Linked DNA regions of Thermocoleostomius sinensis A174. The protein of the gene in region 2 binds, or shares a complex with, the protein of the main gene of each other region. Links are inferred from orthologs where the notes say so. Each region holds a gene or a part of one and is shown on either strand. Other genes may lie near its edges.

Region 1 (8,045 bases), 1.8 Mb from region 2 along the record:
TCGTCTTGGCGGCCGGAGCATCCACTCGTATGGGAACGTGCAAAGCGTCTCTACCCTGGCATGATAGTCAAACCCTATTGACCTATCAACTGTCTCAGTTGCTTCTGGCAACTATTACCCCTGTGGTCGTTGTGGGAACACACAATGCTTACCTACAGGAAACTTGTCCGGCATATGTGCAAGTCGTTGTCAACCCGGATACCACTCGCGGCAAAATTAGTTCGATCTTAACGGGTCTGGCAGTCCTGCCAACTCAGCTACAAACCTTAATTATTTCAGCCGTTGATCAACCCCGATCGACCACTATTTATACCCAGTTGCTTCAAGCCCATCGACAATCAACAGCTCCCATCACCTTGCCGGTCTACGGCGATCGCCGAGGACACCCGCTGCTACTTTCTGGTGAGTTGCGATCGGAATTACTCGCTCTGTCAGAGCAAACCTTGGGACTACGACAGCTTGTGCAACAATATTCGGCTCAGCTTCAGTTGGTTGAGTTTCAAACGCCGGAGGTACTGCTGGACTTGAATACTCCTGAAGAGTATCACCACTCAATCGTCAAACAGGCTGTGGTCTACTCCAAAGCAAACACATCAGCCACAACATGACTACCATCAATCACCCGATCGGGGTTAGGCGAGTCATATACAATCAAGACGCCTTTGGGCTGTCCCGATCGCTGCCACAGTGCCACTCCTTCGGCTTTGTCAGTTCCGCGACCGTGAGGAATGTCAAACACAGTTGTAAGTCGCGTAGCTTGGTCAGAAAAGCTGTCGTTGGGCAGCATCCAAACATCGCTGAGTCGAAATAGCCGCAACGTCCCATCCAAATCCATCGTGGGGCCAGCCAAGATTAGCAAGTCCTCTCCATCAAGGCAAAGCTCTCGAATTCCTAATCCATCCAGATCTAAGAAATGCCGACGATATAGACTGCCATCACGATTAGGTTTCAGGGCTAAGCGTCCGGGTTCAGGCTCGTCAAGCTCTAGCTCTAACATCATGGCAATGCCACGCAAAACCGGCCCCCGCAAGCCAAGCAGGATTCGATTTTGTTGCGTCACCAATCCTTCAATATCAAATCCGTTGTCCTTGCCCGGCAGAGGACGAACCTGCGGCAGCGGTTCAGCTAAAAAGGGTGCGAGGTACTCGTCTTGCTTCAGCACCGTTATCAATTCATTGCCGTCTGGCGTTTTTTGTAAATAGGCGGCTTTCTGGGTGGCGGTAGCAACTAACTGATTATCAACCAGCGGAATTCGGGCTAACAGATAGCGGTTTGGGTCAGTGTTAATGACTTTTAGGTTCTCGACTTTTCCTTTTTTGACCTTTTTGCGTTTGGTTCCATGAGACCCGACTAGCCATAGCGCATCTGCCGTGCAGTCCAATCCTTCAATGTCTACCTCACCCACTGCATCATCAAAATCAGCCAGCAGGGTACTTAGTTCAAAACTGACAGAATTGCCAACTGTCCAATCGTCGATCGTCGCCAACCGCACAATCGCATTTTCCTCGTCGGAAGCTGTCCAGAGATATCCATTGGCAAAAGCAGCCGTTGACAAATCTTGGTGAAACCGATCGCGGTCAAAGCGTAAAATAACCTGATGCAATAGTGCTCCTACCGACATGCCACCCCTCCTGAACACAATGAGCCGAATACTGAACTGAACACTGAGCCGACAAAAAACCCGGCAGACGTATAACCTACCGGGTGGACAAACTGCTTAGGTATATCAGGTAAGCTCTACTTTACTAAAGCCCCTTGGTAATCACATCACCCTTTTGGGTGATTACATTGAATCGGTCTATCCTCTCTAGCAACTGCCTCGTTGCAGAAGCAATCCCTAAAGCTTGCTTTTAAAGAAACAGTCAAGAGGATGAAAGTAGATCACTTTTGCAGTAAAAGTAGGTGATTTCATTTTTACCGACAAAGGGAATCAAAAAGCGAACAGTTTAGCTGCGCAATTCTGCCTGGAATTTTTCTTCCAATGCTTCTCGCACTTTTTGATGCACGGGTTCCACATCGTCATCGGTAAGCGTTCGATCGACTGCTCGATAGACTAACCGGAAGGCAAGGCTGCGCTTTCCAGCAGGCACATTGGCTCCGCGATATTCATCAAATAGTTCCACCGATTCCAAGAGCGTTCCTGCTACTTGTCGAATTGATCGCTCAATTTCTGCTACTGAGAATTTCACTGGTGCGAAGAAAGCAATATCGCGATCGGAAGCAGGATAGGCAGAGAAGGGTTGGAAGAGGGACGCCAAGCTATCCTCTTGAATCATTGACTCCAGCATGACATCTAGATTGAATTCAAATACATAGACTTCATCGGGTAAGCCACGCTGTTGCCGAAACTGAGGATGTAATTGTCCGAACGTGCCCAATCGATCGCCATTGATCCACAGCGACGCTGTACGACCTGGATGCAGGATGGGGTTACGGCGATCGGGCTGATATTCCACCGTCAGGCCCAGCCGTTGAAACACACTTTCTAACCTCCCCTTCGCTTCAAACCAGGATAGGGGTTGTTCTCGACCACCCCGCACCCAACGCCCCCGCGTAGCATCGCCGCCCATGATACCAGCCGCTACATCGCTTTCATAAAAACCATTTTCTTCGCGCCAGAATACCCGTCCTATCTCAAACGCATTCAGGGGTCCGTTGCCCTGCTCTAGGTTGTACTGGAACGCATCAATTAACCCTGTCAACATCTCGGTGCGCAACGCTGAATATTCTACGAACAGCGGATTGGCCAACGACACTTGATTTTCTTCGGTTGGCTTCACCAGTGAATAGTGAATCACTTCGGTTAATCCGATCGCCCGGAATGCCGCATGAATTTGACGCAACGCTAATTGATCATCCGGCAAATAGCCTGCCTCGGTTTTGCCTGGCAATGTATCGCAGAAGTTGTCATAGCCATAGAGCCGTGCCACTTCTTCAATTAGATCAATTTCTCGTTCTAAATCTCGATAGCGATAGGGGGGAATGGTGACGCTCCAATCACCGGGCTGTTCAGCGGGCAGCAACTCACAGCCGAGGGCCGTCAACACCCGTTCCACATCGCCCGCTTGCAGTTCGCCAATGTCTTCTTCGGAAGGAGTAGACCCATTAGCTTGAGGATTGCCATGTAGATAGATGGGCCCCAGGATCTGATTGATTCGCTCTAGGCGCAGTTCGATCGTGCGGCTGGTCAAAGCTTGATCAGGGCGATGGTCAGCGATGACTTGCGTTTCTATCGTTCCTCCGGCCAGTTCCGTAATCAATTGCAGGGCCCGGCGACAAGCAATCTCCAACTCTGCTTGATTAACCCCCCGTTCATAGCGGGTCGAGGCTTCCGTACGCAAAGCCTGCGATCGAGCCGAACGTCGGGTGGTGACAGAATCGAAAATAGCCGCCTCCAGCACCAAATTTTTTGTATCAGCACCGACTTCTGTGTCCTCACCGCCCATTTGCCCCGCCAAGGCCACGGGTCGGTCGTTGGCCGTAATCAGCACGGCTTGCTCTTGCAATGTGCGTTCCTGACCATCTAACGTGGTTAAGGTTTCTCCTGATCGAGCAAAGCGAACGCCGATTGTCAGAGTTTTGCCACCTGCAACGGCTTGCAACCGATCGCGATCAAAGGCATGAAGCGGCTGTCCCCATTCCAGCAGCACATAGTTGGTGACATCAACAACGTTATTGATGGGGCGAATCCCGGCTGCCTGCAATCGCTGCTGAAGCCATAGAGGAGACGGCGCGATCGTGACTCCGGTGATGCTAGTGCCAATGTAAATGGGACACGCTTGCGGCTCGGTAATTTTAATTGCTAGATTCTTCCCTGCGGATTTGACCAGAACGTCAGGCACGATCGGCAATTTCAATTGGGCACCCGTCAAGGCTGCTACTTCCCGGGCAATTCCCACCATACTAAGAGCATCGGCTCGGTTGGCCGTAGAGGTCAGATCGAGCACCACATCGTCTAAACCCAGATATGGACGCGCATCACTACCCACGGGTAAATCTGCGTGGGGAAAAATGTGAATGCCTTCCGATTCTTTAGCTAAGCCGACTTCAGCCAGCGAACAAATCATCCCTTCTGAGGGGACATCCCGCAGTTTACGCGGCTTGATCTTCAAGTCAATGTTGGGCAGGTAGGTGCCGATTGTTGCCACTGGAACAAAAACATCGGCACGCACGTTGGCCGCACCGCACACGATCGTGGAGGGCGTTTCGGCTCCAATATCCACGGTGCACACACTTAGCTTATCCGCATTGGGATGAGGTTCCCGTTTCAGTACCTTTCCAATGACCACCCCGTCGGCCCAAGCGCGGCGATCTTCAATCTCTTCGACTTCAAAGCCAGCCATCGTCAGTCGATCGGCTAATTCTTCTGGGGCGATCGTAATATCTACCAGTTCTCGGAGCCAGTTCAAAGAGATGCGCATTGCCCGCTTTTCTTTCCTCAGTCAAAGTAGAAGGTTTTAACGTAACGTTTCGTCAACTTCACCATTCTATCCTTATCAGGAAGGATGACGGATCAAGCAAGGAATGAAGTTTTAGCTGAATCGTGAAGCAAGGAGGGCTGTGCCATCAAGCGGCTCTGTTACCACGTCCAACGCACCCGATCGTGGCGACAGTCAAGATAACAAAGCAGCGGGTACTGGGTATAGCGGCCGAGTCCACCCGGCCACCAAGGGTCGAGGGCATAATAAATCTGGTTGCCAGTTAAACCATCACAGTAGAATTCAATGGCATCGCCAAGCTCATGACGTCGATCGAGTGCTCCAACCATTCGTTGATTTACATCAGGACTCACTTTCGAGGCATCATACCATCGCAGAATCTGAAAGGGACGGTGGATTCGATCGCACGCGTGTTGAGCCGCTTTAGCCATGCGCTCGATCGCCTCGACCGTTGCCAAGTTAGGAGGAGCGTGTTTTCCGCCTTGGGTAGCCTCTGCCCACGTGAAACTGCCATTGGGTACAATTGCTGCATGCAGTTGAATGGTCTCTGGCGTCCAAGTCATAGGCCGGGGAGGGAGGGCGATCGGCTGTGGAGCGAAGGGAGCATCCGGGGAAGTGCGATGAGCCGTTTCCATGCGGCGTACCTGCTCAAGCAGTTCCTGAATCGCACCGCTGCGATCGTCTAGCCCCTGCCAAAGCTGCACCAAGCGAATCAGGGCTTCCCGCTGCGATTGTGTCGCTGCAAACTCCACTGGTGTTCGTCGAATGAACTCCAGCAACGCCCGATCGATCTGCGCAGCCGCATCAATTAATGCCGCTTGATCGGGATTGCTGGCAGTCAAGACCTGCGCATCAATTCCCAATTCTTTCAGCACCAAGGTTCGACTCTCTAGTTCGTGCCAAACCCGGTAGGTTTCCGTGAGGGCATAGCGCTGTTCTCCTTGACCTCGATAGCGACGAGAAACAGACTGGGCAAACGCTATCAAGGCCGAATCGATCGCACAGATCTCGACTTCGGCAGCGGTGTTTGTGGACAGAGACAAAATCGTGGCCCGGCGAGAAGGCAGTTGTCGCCATCGTTGCACCAGCCGAATCAATGCCTCTCGCTGGTGAGGATAGCCCGCAAATGATGACGACAGTGGTTGCACAGCCTGGATCAGCCGATCATCCAGGGTTCTGTCCTCTCCATTGCCCTCACGGGAATCGGATTGATTGGATTGACTCTCTGATTGACTCGATGACAGCAGCGATGCCACGATCGCCGGACGCGAGTCGAGTTTACGCCAAATCCGCAGAGCTTCCAATAAGGCTTCTCGTTGATAGGACAAGCCCACATAATGACGAGTGATGTGTTCAACAAACTGCTGTAGGGCCCCATCCAAATAGGCAACCGTAGATGGAGCGTGCTCGGTGTCTGAGCTTGCAGACTGTTCAATCACCAAACTGTCTAGATAGGCTTGAATGAGGGTGGGGCGATCGCAAGCTTCCAGACGAGCTGCCACCAAATCATTGGCAGGTGGATTGTAGCCATTGGCAATGACTCCTAGAAAGCGATCGCTATAGCGTCCTTGCGTTGGTTCCCAAAACTCTTCTCCTTTCCATCCTTGCGCCACCAGCTTATCTGTCAGGCTGCGAATGGTGTTAGCGGCAAATTGTACTTGCTCTGGAAACGTACTAACTTGCTCCAAAGCGATACGATTGGCAGGCGCAATTCCTAACCCAACCTCGCCATCATTGAGTTGAGGCTGTTGATGCACCCGGTATAGGGCTGCCAGAATTGGCTGATGAATTCCAGTTCGCTCTGCTTCTTGCAAAAAATAGTGGTTGCGATGAGCAGCATTGAGTCCTGCCATAACCATCCAGAAATTGGTGAACGTGGGTGTCCTGATCCTTTCATCATGAACCTGCTAAATACTAGATGAATTTGCAGAGAACGCATCACCTTCTTGCAAAGTTGTGCAAACCTTGATTGCTGCAATTATTCTGGCGTACTTGCCAAGAGCGCTCTTAATAGAGTTGAATCGTGATCTATGTGGCACAATCTAGCCAAAAGCCTGGCTAACTCTGTATTTCAAAATTAGTGGAATTTGCGTGATACATTTTTCCTGAAGTGACCTACACTATGGCATCATTCATCCACAATCGATCGAACTGTACGGGAGTTTATGGACACTGTTGTGACAATTGAAGAAATCTTAAATTTAGCAGGACAATTATCCCTACCGGATAAGGTGCGGTTGATTGAAGAAATCGCTCCTCAGATCACCCGCGATTTGGTGTCTTCTCCGGTAACACCTCGCAAATCTCTGCTGGGTGTGTGGCGAGGGCTTGATACGATCGAAGCAGAATTGGCAGAAGCGCGACGAGAGATGTGGACAAATTTTCCCAGACGCGGAAGCTAAGAAGGAAGGCACGGCTTTCAATAGGTACTGGCAAGAAAGTCCTAAAACTGTTCGCCCCTCCTGATCTAAGAGGAACGAACGCGTGGCTATCAATTCAAGCAAAATCAAGATGAGCAGACAGGTTAAATCGGTATCAACTAATTCTCTTTTTTATCTTACTCGCAATCGTTCTCGAACTCGTTGAAATACGGTTCGTTCTGTTACGGATTCAACAGGCATTGTTTCTTGGATAGAATCCATATGCGCTCTTTCCGGCGAGCCAGGAAACTTGTATTCATTGTATTCCATGAGGTTCTCAAGATATTCAACAGCAAAGTTATTTTCTCCAGGAACAGTCTGATATCGTGTAATAACTTTCTGTATCAACTCTTTGTTAAGACTGTAATTCCCCAATACGAGGCGCACAGCAAACACCTCACGATGTATACGACACTTCTCTGCTTGGTGTGGGAGCATTTCATCAAAGAGCAAGACATCACCAACAGACATGTTCTCTGCTTTGTGATTTGCCTCTAGTTCGTGATTGAGAAATTGTAGAATAGAATGCTTATTAGAGATGCTGTTACCGGCATGGCGTACCTGACAGTCTAGGAGGTCATCCATCTGACTAATGTACCGACCGTTATAGAGCTTGAGACGCCCCCCTGTCTCTTCATTCAGATCTTGAAGGGGAATCCACAAGGTCATGGCAGTTCCTCCCTCTACACCAAAGTAGAGGCTATGCCCTGTATGCCACTCACCATGAGATTCTTGTTTGGGGTCAGTAGGCTCACTACAAAAAAAGTTGCTGCCGATGATGTGGAGATCATCAAAAAGCTGAGGAAGCAGCGCAACCAACGACGGCATTTTATCTAGATAAACATACATTTTGTTGAGGCCGCTTCGACTGTACAACCCCTCCTGCCGAGGTAATAATTGAGCGACAGATCGAATCTCCTGGATGATTGCCTCATCTAGAATGCCACGTAAAACATAGTAGTTGTAGGACACTGGCCCACGACCAATATTTACAAGCGCCATATCAGATTCATCTCCTAACAACCTATTCTGTAAATATGGCAGGTAATATAGCAAACACCTGTGTCTATATCCTGTCAGTGAAGCTTCGCTTTACGGGCTTTTTATAATTACATGCGCTGTATGGAATGAACCAAAAGCCAGTTTGAGGAGGAAGATAATATCGCAAAAAACCAAAAATTCTCTT
Region 2 (7,871 bases):
CAGCGATCGCCCTGCTTCTCGCTGCTCCGATGTCGAAAGCGGCGGCATCTCAATGCCTTGCAGCACGCCCAAGGTGACTACTTGTAAGCCTACGATCGGCACTAATGATCCAGCAAAGGTGGCAGTTAGCCAGTCCTTCGTCCAACTGGCCAGCCCTGGCCCCACAATCGCGGCCACCACGCCCCCCGCAACCACCAACGAGATTGCCTGCGCCCGAAACGACTCACTGGCAGCATCGGCCGCCGCAAACCGATAAAAGCCAACAAAGCCATTGAAGACGCCAAACAGAATCGTAGCTACGCAAAATAGCCAAAAGTGACCGATCACAGTACTAGTTACACCTAACCCGGCTCCTGCCAGACCGATGATTGTACCCAACACAAAGCCGAATCGCCGCCCGCGTTGCTTCATCAATAGCGAAGCTGGAATGGTAGTTATCATCACCGCGATCTGCAACAGCGCCAATGGTAGCGTTGCCAAGGATTTATCGGCTGCCAAACGATCGCCAATTAGGGCGGCCACGGTAAACAGAATGGTAATACTGGTCATGGCGAGGGCCTGGCAAATTACCAGCAACGCCACGTTCCTGGTTTCACGAGTCAGGGTCAAGGTCATGGATGCTTTGATTAGGGAAAACAGTTCAGACCACACAAACAACAAATTGAGATTTAAGAAACGTCGCACCTCTGCGGAATTGATCTACTATCTCATGTATTGAAGAGAGATGGTAACAACTGCGAGACTGACGGGTTGCTCCACCGACTGACAGGTATATTTTTCATGTTTTGCTGGCATTACTGAACGAGGAAAATAGGGCGAGCGTCTATGAGTGCATAAGGGTAATTTCAAATTGTCCTTATGAAGTTCATGTTTCAACTCAGCGATGCTATTCGATCTCTATATACCTTTTTATTCTCTACAAAGAACGGGATGGATACTATTGTGATGAATATAGAAACACTAAATGCACCAGAGGCTGCGCCCTCTGGGCTGGATTCTGAGCTAACTGCCCCCGATGCACTGCAAATGATGATGATGCAAATGGTGACGAGCTATTGGGTGGCGCAATCAATTTATGCTGCGGCCAAGCTGGGCATTGCCGATCACTTAGGCGATCGGGCCCAATCAACTGAGGTATTGGCTCAACTCACTGCAACTGATCCTCGATCGCTGTATCGATTGCTGCGTGCGTTGTCGAGTCTGGGAATTTTCGTTGAAACCGAACCGGGTTGGTTTGCCCTCACTCCCTTAGCTACGTATTTGCAGCGCGATCAGCCTGGTTCTGTGCGTGATGCCGCCATTATGCTCGGTGATCCAGAACATTATGCCAGTTGGGGCAACGTGATGCACAGCCTGCGCACGGGCGAAAGTGCCTTCGAAAATCTGTATGGCATGAATGTGTTTCAACACTATGCCCAAAATCCAGAGGCCGCCGCCGTGTTCGATCGGGCTATGACCAGCTTTTCATCCGTAGAAAATGTCGGCGTTGTCACGGGTTATGATTTCTCCCCAATTCACACCTTGGTAGATGTGGCGGGCGGTCACGGTAGCCTATTAGCCGCTGTGTTACACGCTAACCCTCATCTGCACGGCATTTTGTTTGAGCAACCAGCGGTGGTAGCCGGGGCAGCTTCGGTGTTGGCGTCTTATGGCGTGAGCGATCGCTGTCAAGTGGTGGAAGGGAATTTCTTTGAAGCCGTACCCACTGGAGCCGATGCTTACCTGCTCAAGCACATTGTGCATGACTGGGATGATGATCGATCGATCGAAATCTTAAAACAATGCCGACGCGCCATGACGGATAACGGTCGTGTATTGATTGTGGAACAAGTGATTCCACCGGGCAATGAACCGTTTATGGGCAAATTGCTGGATATGAATATGCTGGTGATGTGTCCGGGTGGACGTGAACGCACCGCCGCCGAATATGAGGTATTGCTGACCGCTGCTGGGTTCAAGCTGTCTCGTATTGTTCCGACGTCAACAATGGTTAGTGTTGTGGAGGGGGTGGCAGCCTTTTAACCCCAACGCCGGATTTTCGCGATAGTCTATCTCTGGCACCCAAACCTGTACTTGGCGATCGGCTGTAATTGTATACAAATACTCTACATCAGGATAATAGTGCAACCCTACCCGCAAATTAGAATAATCGTCTTCACAAATCTCAAAGCCAAATCGCACAACAATTTGGGCTACTAAACATTCTGGGGTATCGCTGATTTCACCAGAAGCGTCTCGCTCTTGCCAGAATGTGTCAAGGAATCGATTGAGAATCGGAAGTACCTTTTCGGGGGAGCCATTTCGACTTGCATAAACAATAACTGGATTACCTTCGACTAGAATATGACAAGGAATAGCGGGCATTCACAAATCTCCTTTTGAGCTTAAGCGATGAGCCGTCCGCAGAATTTGTCCAGCCAAAATAGCGGCTCCAAATCCATTGTCAATATTAACGACTCCGATGCCAGCCGCACAGGAGTTCAGCATTGTTAACAGAGCCGCCAAGCCGTTGAAGCTGGCTCCATAACCAATACTGGTAGGAACCGCAATCACTGGACAATTAGCCAAACCAGCCACAACGCTGGGTAAAGCTCCCTCCATACCAGCCACTACAATCAGCACATCTGCCTCGTCAATGACATGACGGTTATTGAGCAATCGGTGAATGCCCGCCACACCTACATCCCAAAGCCGTTTGACCCGAAATCCACACAATTCGGCCGTCACAGCGGCTTCTTCTGCGACGGGTAAATCGGCTGTTCCCGCAGACAGCAGGGCGATCGTTCCTGCATAGCGAGGTTCAAGTTGTCCAGGTTTCAGGGCACAAATACGGGCCAGCGGGTAGTAGTCCAAATCGGGAATTTGCGCTTGAACCTGAGCATAAACCTCAGGACGGATGCGCGTTGCCATCACCACCGAATTGTGCAGCCGCATGGTTCGGATAATTTGAGCAATTTGGTCGGGCGTTTTGTCTTGCCCCCAAATCACTTCTGGAAAACCTGTGCGCAGCAATCGATGATGATCAACTTTGGCGAACTCGTCGATCGGCTCAAAGTCAAAGTGTTTGAGCTTATCGAGTGCTACATCGGGACTAAGGGTTCCGGTGGCAACATCGTTGAGTAGATTGCGTAAGGCGTCAGGATTGGACACGGCGAGGAAAAGAAAAAGGTTGAAGGATAACGAATAAAAGGAAGGTGAAAGGATGGGCGCTAAAAGCGGATAGGATGCTTCCTTATCTTATTTAAGCGATCGGGTGACGCTTTTAGGGCAGGTTCAGCGCTCGTAAAGTTCTAGGGGCAAACCGTCGGGATCTTGGAAGAAGGTAAAGCGCTTGCCTGTCAAGTCATCTAGCCGAATGGGTTCAACCGCAATGCCCTGTGCGCTGAGGTCAGTGACGATCGCCTCTAAATCATTGACCTCAAAGGCTAAATGTCGCAGTCCGCAAGCTTCAGGACGGCTGGGGCGAGCGGGCGGGTCAGGAAAAGAAAATAGCTCGATCGCGTCGTTATCTCCCACTTTCAAATCCAGCTTGTAGGAACGGCGGGCGGCGCGGAAGGTTTCTTGTATCACTTCAAACCCCAGGATATTGACATAGAAATGCTTGGATTTTGCGTAGTCCGAACAGATAATAGCAACATGGTGAAAGCCGTTTGTTTTCATGTGGGAGTCTGTTTGCATTTACTGAAGGTGAACCTGAAGGTGAACCGTCTCTTCCCGATCATAGTCTTCCGATCGCAGTCTCCCCGATTAAGGAGTTTTTTAGACATCAATTTTCTAGACAAGACATAGACAAAAACTACCTATAGAGGCAGGTTTGATAACAGAACAATCGCGTGACGCCAAAGATGGCAACATCTGCCCCCATGCCACCAGGGTATGGGCAAGCTGCTTACTCACACCATTTCAGCTTTCGTCCCATTCCTGAGCAAAGCCGAAGCCTAACCTTCTATTGACACCAGCGCCCAAATTTTTTGAAAGCAGGACAATCTTTCAGCGATACCCTAGCCCTCTCCTTTGAGAGAGAATAACAAGTCTGGCTCCCTTCTCCTTGGGGAGAAGGGTTGGGGATGCGGGCAATTCCTATCTGTGTTCAGCAACGCCTCTAGACCATACTGTCCTTAAAACTGGCGTAGGAAGCGGAGATCGCTGCTGTATAAGCGGCGAATATCATCCAACTGATGCAATACTTGGGCTAACCGCTCTACCCCAAACCCCGCAGCAAATCCCGTGTATACTTCCGGATCATAGCCCACCGCTTTGAGAACATTGGGATCGACCATGCCACAGCCCATGACCTCCAGCCAGCGACCGCGCCACTGCAAATCCACCTCAGCAGACGGTTCCGTGAACGGAAAGAAACTGGGACGGAAACGAATCGGACACTCGCCAAACATTGACTCTAGAAAAATCTTGATGGTGCCGCGCAAATCGGTAAACGTCAATCCTTCGTCTACCGCCAAAATTTCAACCTGGTGGAAAACGGCGGTATGGGTTGCATCGACTGTATCACGACGATAGACCCGTCCTGGAGCTACAATCCGAACCGGTGGCTCGTTGTTCTCCATGTAGCGAATCTGCACAGAGGAAGTATGCGTGCGCAACAAGTTACCATCTGGCAAATAGAAGGTGTCTGCCATATCACGCGCTGGATGGTCGGCAGGTGTATTCAAGGCTTCAAAATTATAGTAATCTGACTCCATTTCTGGGCCTTGTGCCACTGTATAGCCCAGTCCCACAAAAATATCTACAACTCGATCGATCGTACTGGTCAGGGGATGGGTACGACCTTGGGGTTGATAGATTCCCGGCATTGTCACATCTAGAGTTTCAGCTTCCAGTTGCGCTTCAATTTGCGCTGTTTGTAGCGTCGATCGAGTCTGCTCTAGTTCTGCTTGAATCAGTTCTTTGACTTCATTAGCCAACGCACCGATGCGTGGTCGTTCAGAGGCATCTAGTTTTCCCATACCGCCCAACACTTGCGATAAGCTGCCCTTCTTACCCAAGTACTTGATGCGCAGTTGTTCCAGTTGCTCTAGGTCAGATGCAGTGGCGATCGCCCGCTGAGCTTCTTGTTTTAAGGTGGACAGTTGAGTTTCGAGATCGCTAAGCTGTGTGGTCATGCCCAGAGGAGAAAAGTGAAAAAAGTAAAAGTGAACAACGCAAAGGTGATGGTGCCATTGTATCTTGAACCAGCTTATAAAGAGAAGGGATCAAGACTGATGCAGCCCCTCAACTTCCCCAATTCTGCGGAACTTTTAAGATCGCCACTTGTCAGATCGCCAATTTCCCCAAACTTGAGGGATTGGGAGAATGAAACGTGTTGAACTGTCCGAAGTATTAAAGTTGATGATCAACAAACTTTCAACACCCCAATCCCGGCGGTGATGAGATCAGCGATCGTGCAGTTCAGAAAACTCTTGCAATTACGGGATGAAGCCGCGTCATTTTTACCGAGCTTCATGAAGTTTTTCCAAGTACACCTTGATTGGCTCGTAGATGCTTAGCACCGTGACGGGAGACGCAATCGTAGTACAGACTACTTTTTTATTGACAGGGATCAAGGTCATGCAGACAATGTAAGGCTTTCAGTACTGGTACATTTCTGACTTTTTCCTGACTTTTCTAGTGTTTCTACTTAGATAAAATCTGACTTCTTAATTTTTTCTTCTCTTGCGCAAAGCTGAGGTCTTACTGCATGCTTAAAAGCAACATCTCTGTGAAATTACGCAGTGATATTCCATAAGTCGATCGCGCTTGGGTTACATGAACGAGTTGGCGATCGAGTTTTTGCTGTTTTGATTCATCGCTTGGCAAATCAGGAGAAATTTACCATGTCAAAAACAACACTGACTGTGTTGGATGCACCAGCAACGCAAAATTCCACTAATTTTGTGCCAAACCAGTACTACGAGTATTTTGCTGGGACTCTGCGCGGTGCGCCTTATGTGCGTCGCGATAGTATCAGCAGCTTCTTTGATACGGTCGATACGACATTGTTCTTCTTCAATGGTGGTAACTTCAATGCTTCTTTAACAGGAATTCGTCCAGGTACGGACATTGATATGCGATTAATTCGCGATAATAACAATAACGGTATTGTTGATAGTTTCGATACGATAATTGCCTCTTCCCTGAGAGGAAGCAATGCAGATGAGGCAATCAATGTCAATGGTTTAGCGGCAGGTAGGTACTTCTTACAATCCTACCTTTACAGTGGACCTGGCAGCACCTACACCTTGAGGATGTCGAACACTAGAATCGGTGGTAACTTGTTGCCTGTAGAAACCAATGTTGGAATTCTGCGTGGTTTCAGACAGTTCTCTGATTCACTTTACGAACCTGGCGAGTTTGGCAATGGTTCACGTGGTGATGCGGCTGACACATTTCAGTTCTCAGTTGCTGGCCTTCGCTTTGTTAATATTACGCTCAGTGGTTTGTCTGCTGATGCTGATTTACGGCTTGTTCAAGATCGTAACCGCAACGGTGTCATTGATATTCCTGAAATTATCGCTGAATCAACCAATGCTGGCATATCTCCTGATTCTGTGACAGCTTTTCTGGGAACCGGTACTTATTTTGCTCAGGTCTATCTCTATTCCGGTACTAGCACTGGTTACACATTAAGTTTTAGCTAGTTGCCATTTAAGTTTATTTTTCTCGTCTATCTATTCGGCTATCTAATCGATCGAGTGCCTCAATAGGTCCGATCGATTCCTATTTCTTTTTAAATTTTAGTTTTAGAATTATGACTATCGTTTTACAGATCAATCATCAAACCATTACTACTGCCGACTTGTTGCCATTGCTCATTCGTTATCGAATGCTGCCTGGTCTATTACGCGAGTTGATTCTCGATCGAGCTATTGCTGACATTAAATACAGCGATACTGAACTAACTCAATGGCAACAGCGATCAGAATTTCAGGCTTCCAATATCTGTGAACAAGATAGGATTCGATCGCTAAAAATTCATTTGTTTAAGCAACAACAGTGGGGCAACCAACTAGAAACCTATTTTGTTGAGCGGCAACGTTCACTCATGCAGGTAGTCTACTCACTAATCCGCACACCCGATCGCGATATAGCTTACGAACTATATTTTCGTCTTCAAGCTAATGAACAATCGTTTGCCAACCTCGCCGCCCAGTACTCGCAAGGCCCAGAGGCAGAAACAGGTGGATTAGTCGGCCCAGTAGAATTAGGAACGTATCATCCCGATTTTGCTCAGTTACTAGCCAATTGCCCGCTTGGCGTCGTGTCTCCACCGTTGCAACTGGATGATCGGTTTGTGGTTTTGCGGGTAGAAGCACGCATTCCGGCTCAACTCGATGCAACAGTGCAGCAGCGACTTCTAGATGAGCAATTGGAACACTGGCTTTCTGAACAAATGCAATCGATTGAGCTTCTGCCATCTCATCGCAACGCAATCTAATATCGCCATCAACTTTACCTGACTAGCTGCTGTTATGAGTGGGCATTCTCGATCACGCCACCCCCTAACAATAAATCTCCTTGATACCACACCGCCGCTTGTCCGGGCGTCACGCTGATTTGCGGCTTGTCAAACACCACCTTCACCCGATCGCCCTGTCCATCTTCACTGAGCGGAATCACCGTACAAGGAACAGCCGTCGCTCGATAGCGGATTTGCACTTCAGCACGAATTGGGGCAGTTGGAGGTGCGATCGACACCCAATTCACCTGCTGCACTATGCAGTCGTTGGTTTGAATCGCTTCGCGATCGCCCACAATCACCTGATTTCTGCCAGCATCAATGCCAATCACATACAACGGTCGTTCCGCGGCAATGCCAATCCCTCGACGTTGTCCAATTGTGTAATGGTGAATGCCATCGTGTTGTCCCAACACCT

Evidence for each region.
Region 1: the proteins of pheS (region 2) and pheT are in contact, whole or in part, in a crystal structure (PDB 6P24), measured with the Escherichia coli proteins. The link is inferred for Thermocoleostomius sinensis A174 from one-to-one orthologs.

Annotation. Positions count from the first base shown.
Region 1 is NZ_CP113797.1:2,493,042-2,501,086, forward strand. The notes cover bases 1,685-4,800. They hold pheT (phenylalanine--tRNA ligase subunit beta), read right to left. Parts: upstream 4,422-4,800; coding sequence 1,947-4,421; downstream 1,685-1,946. Other genes in these bases: OXH18_RS10795 (peptidase M15A), read right to left, coding at 4,580-4,800. Also shown: OXH18_RS10780 (nucleotidyltransferase family protein), read left to right, coding at 1-608; OXH18_RS10785 (DUF3616 domain-containing protein), read right to left, coding at 575-1,621; more of OXH18_RS10795, read right to left, coding at 4,801-6,292; OXH18_RS10800 (hypothetical protein), read left to right, coding at 6,605-6,841; OXH18_RS10805 (phytanoyl-CoA dioxygenase family protein), read right to left, coding at 6,992-7,882.
Region 2 is NZ_CP113797.1:735,471-743,341, reverse strand. The notes cover bases 3,120-6,061. They hold pheS (phenylalanine--tRNA ligase subunit alpha), read right to left. Parts: upstream 5,121-6,061; coding sequence 4,119-5,120; downstream 3,120-4,118. Other genes in these bases: OXH18_RS03140 (pre-peptidase C-terminal domain-containing protein), read left to right, coding at 5,832-6,061; gloA2 (SMU1112c/YaeR family gloxylase I-like metalloprotein), read right to left, coding at 3,274-3,660; larB (nickel pincer cofactor biosynthesis protein LarB), read right to left, coding at 3,120-3,150. In the rest of the region: OXH18_RS03170 (MFS transporter), read right to left, coding at 1-684; OXH18_RS03165 (methyltransferase), read left to right, coding at 1,027-2,022; OXH18_RS03160 (histidine kinase), read right to left, coding at 1,981-2,364; more of larB, read right to left, coding at 2,365-3,119; more of OXH18_RS03140, read left to right, coding at 6,062-6,635; OXH18_RS03135 (peptidylprolyl isomerase), read left to right, coding at 6,746-7,432; tRNA 2-thiouridine(34) synthase MnmA, read right to left, coding at 7,465-7,871.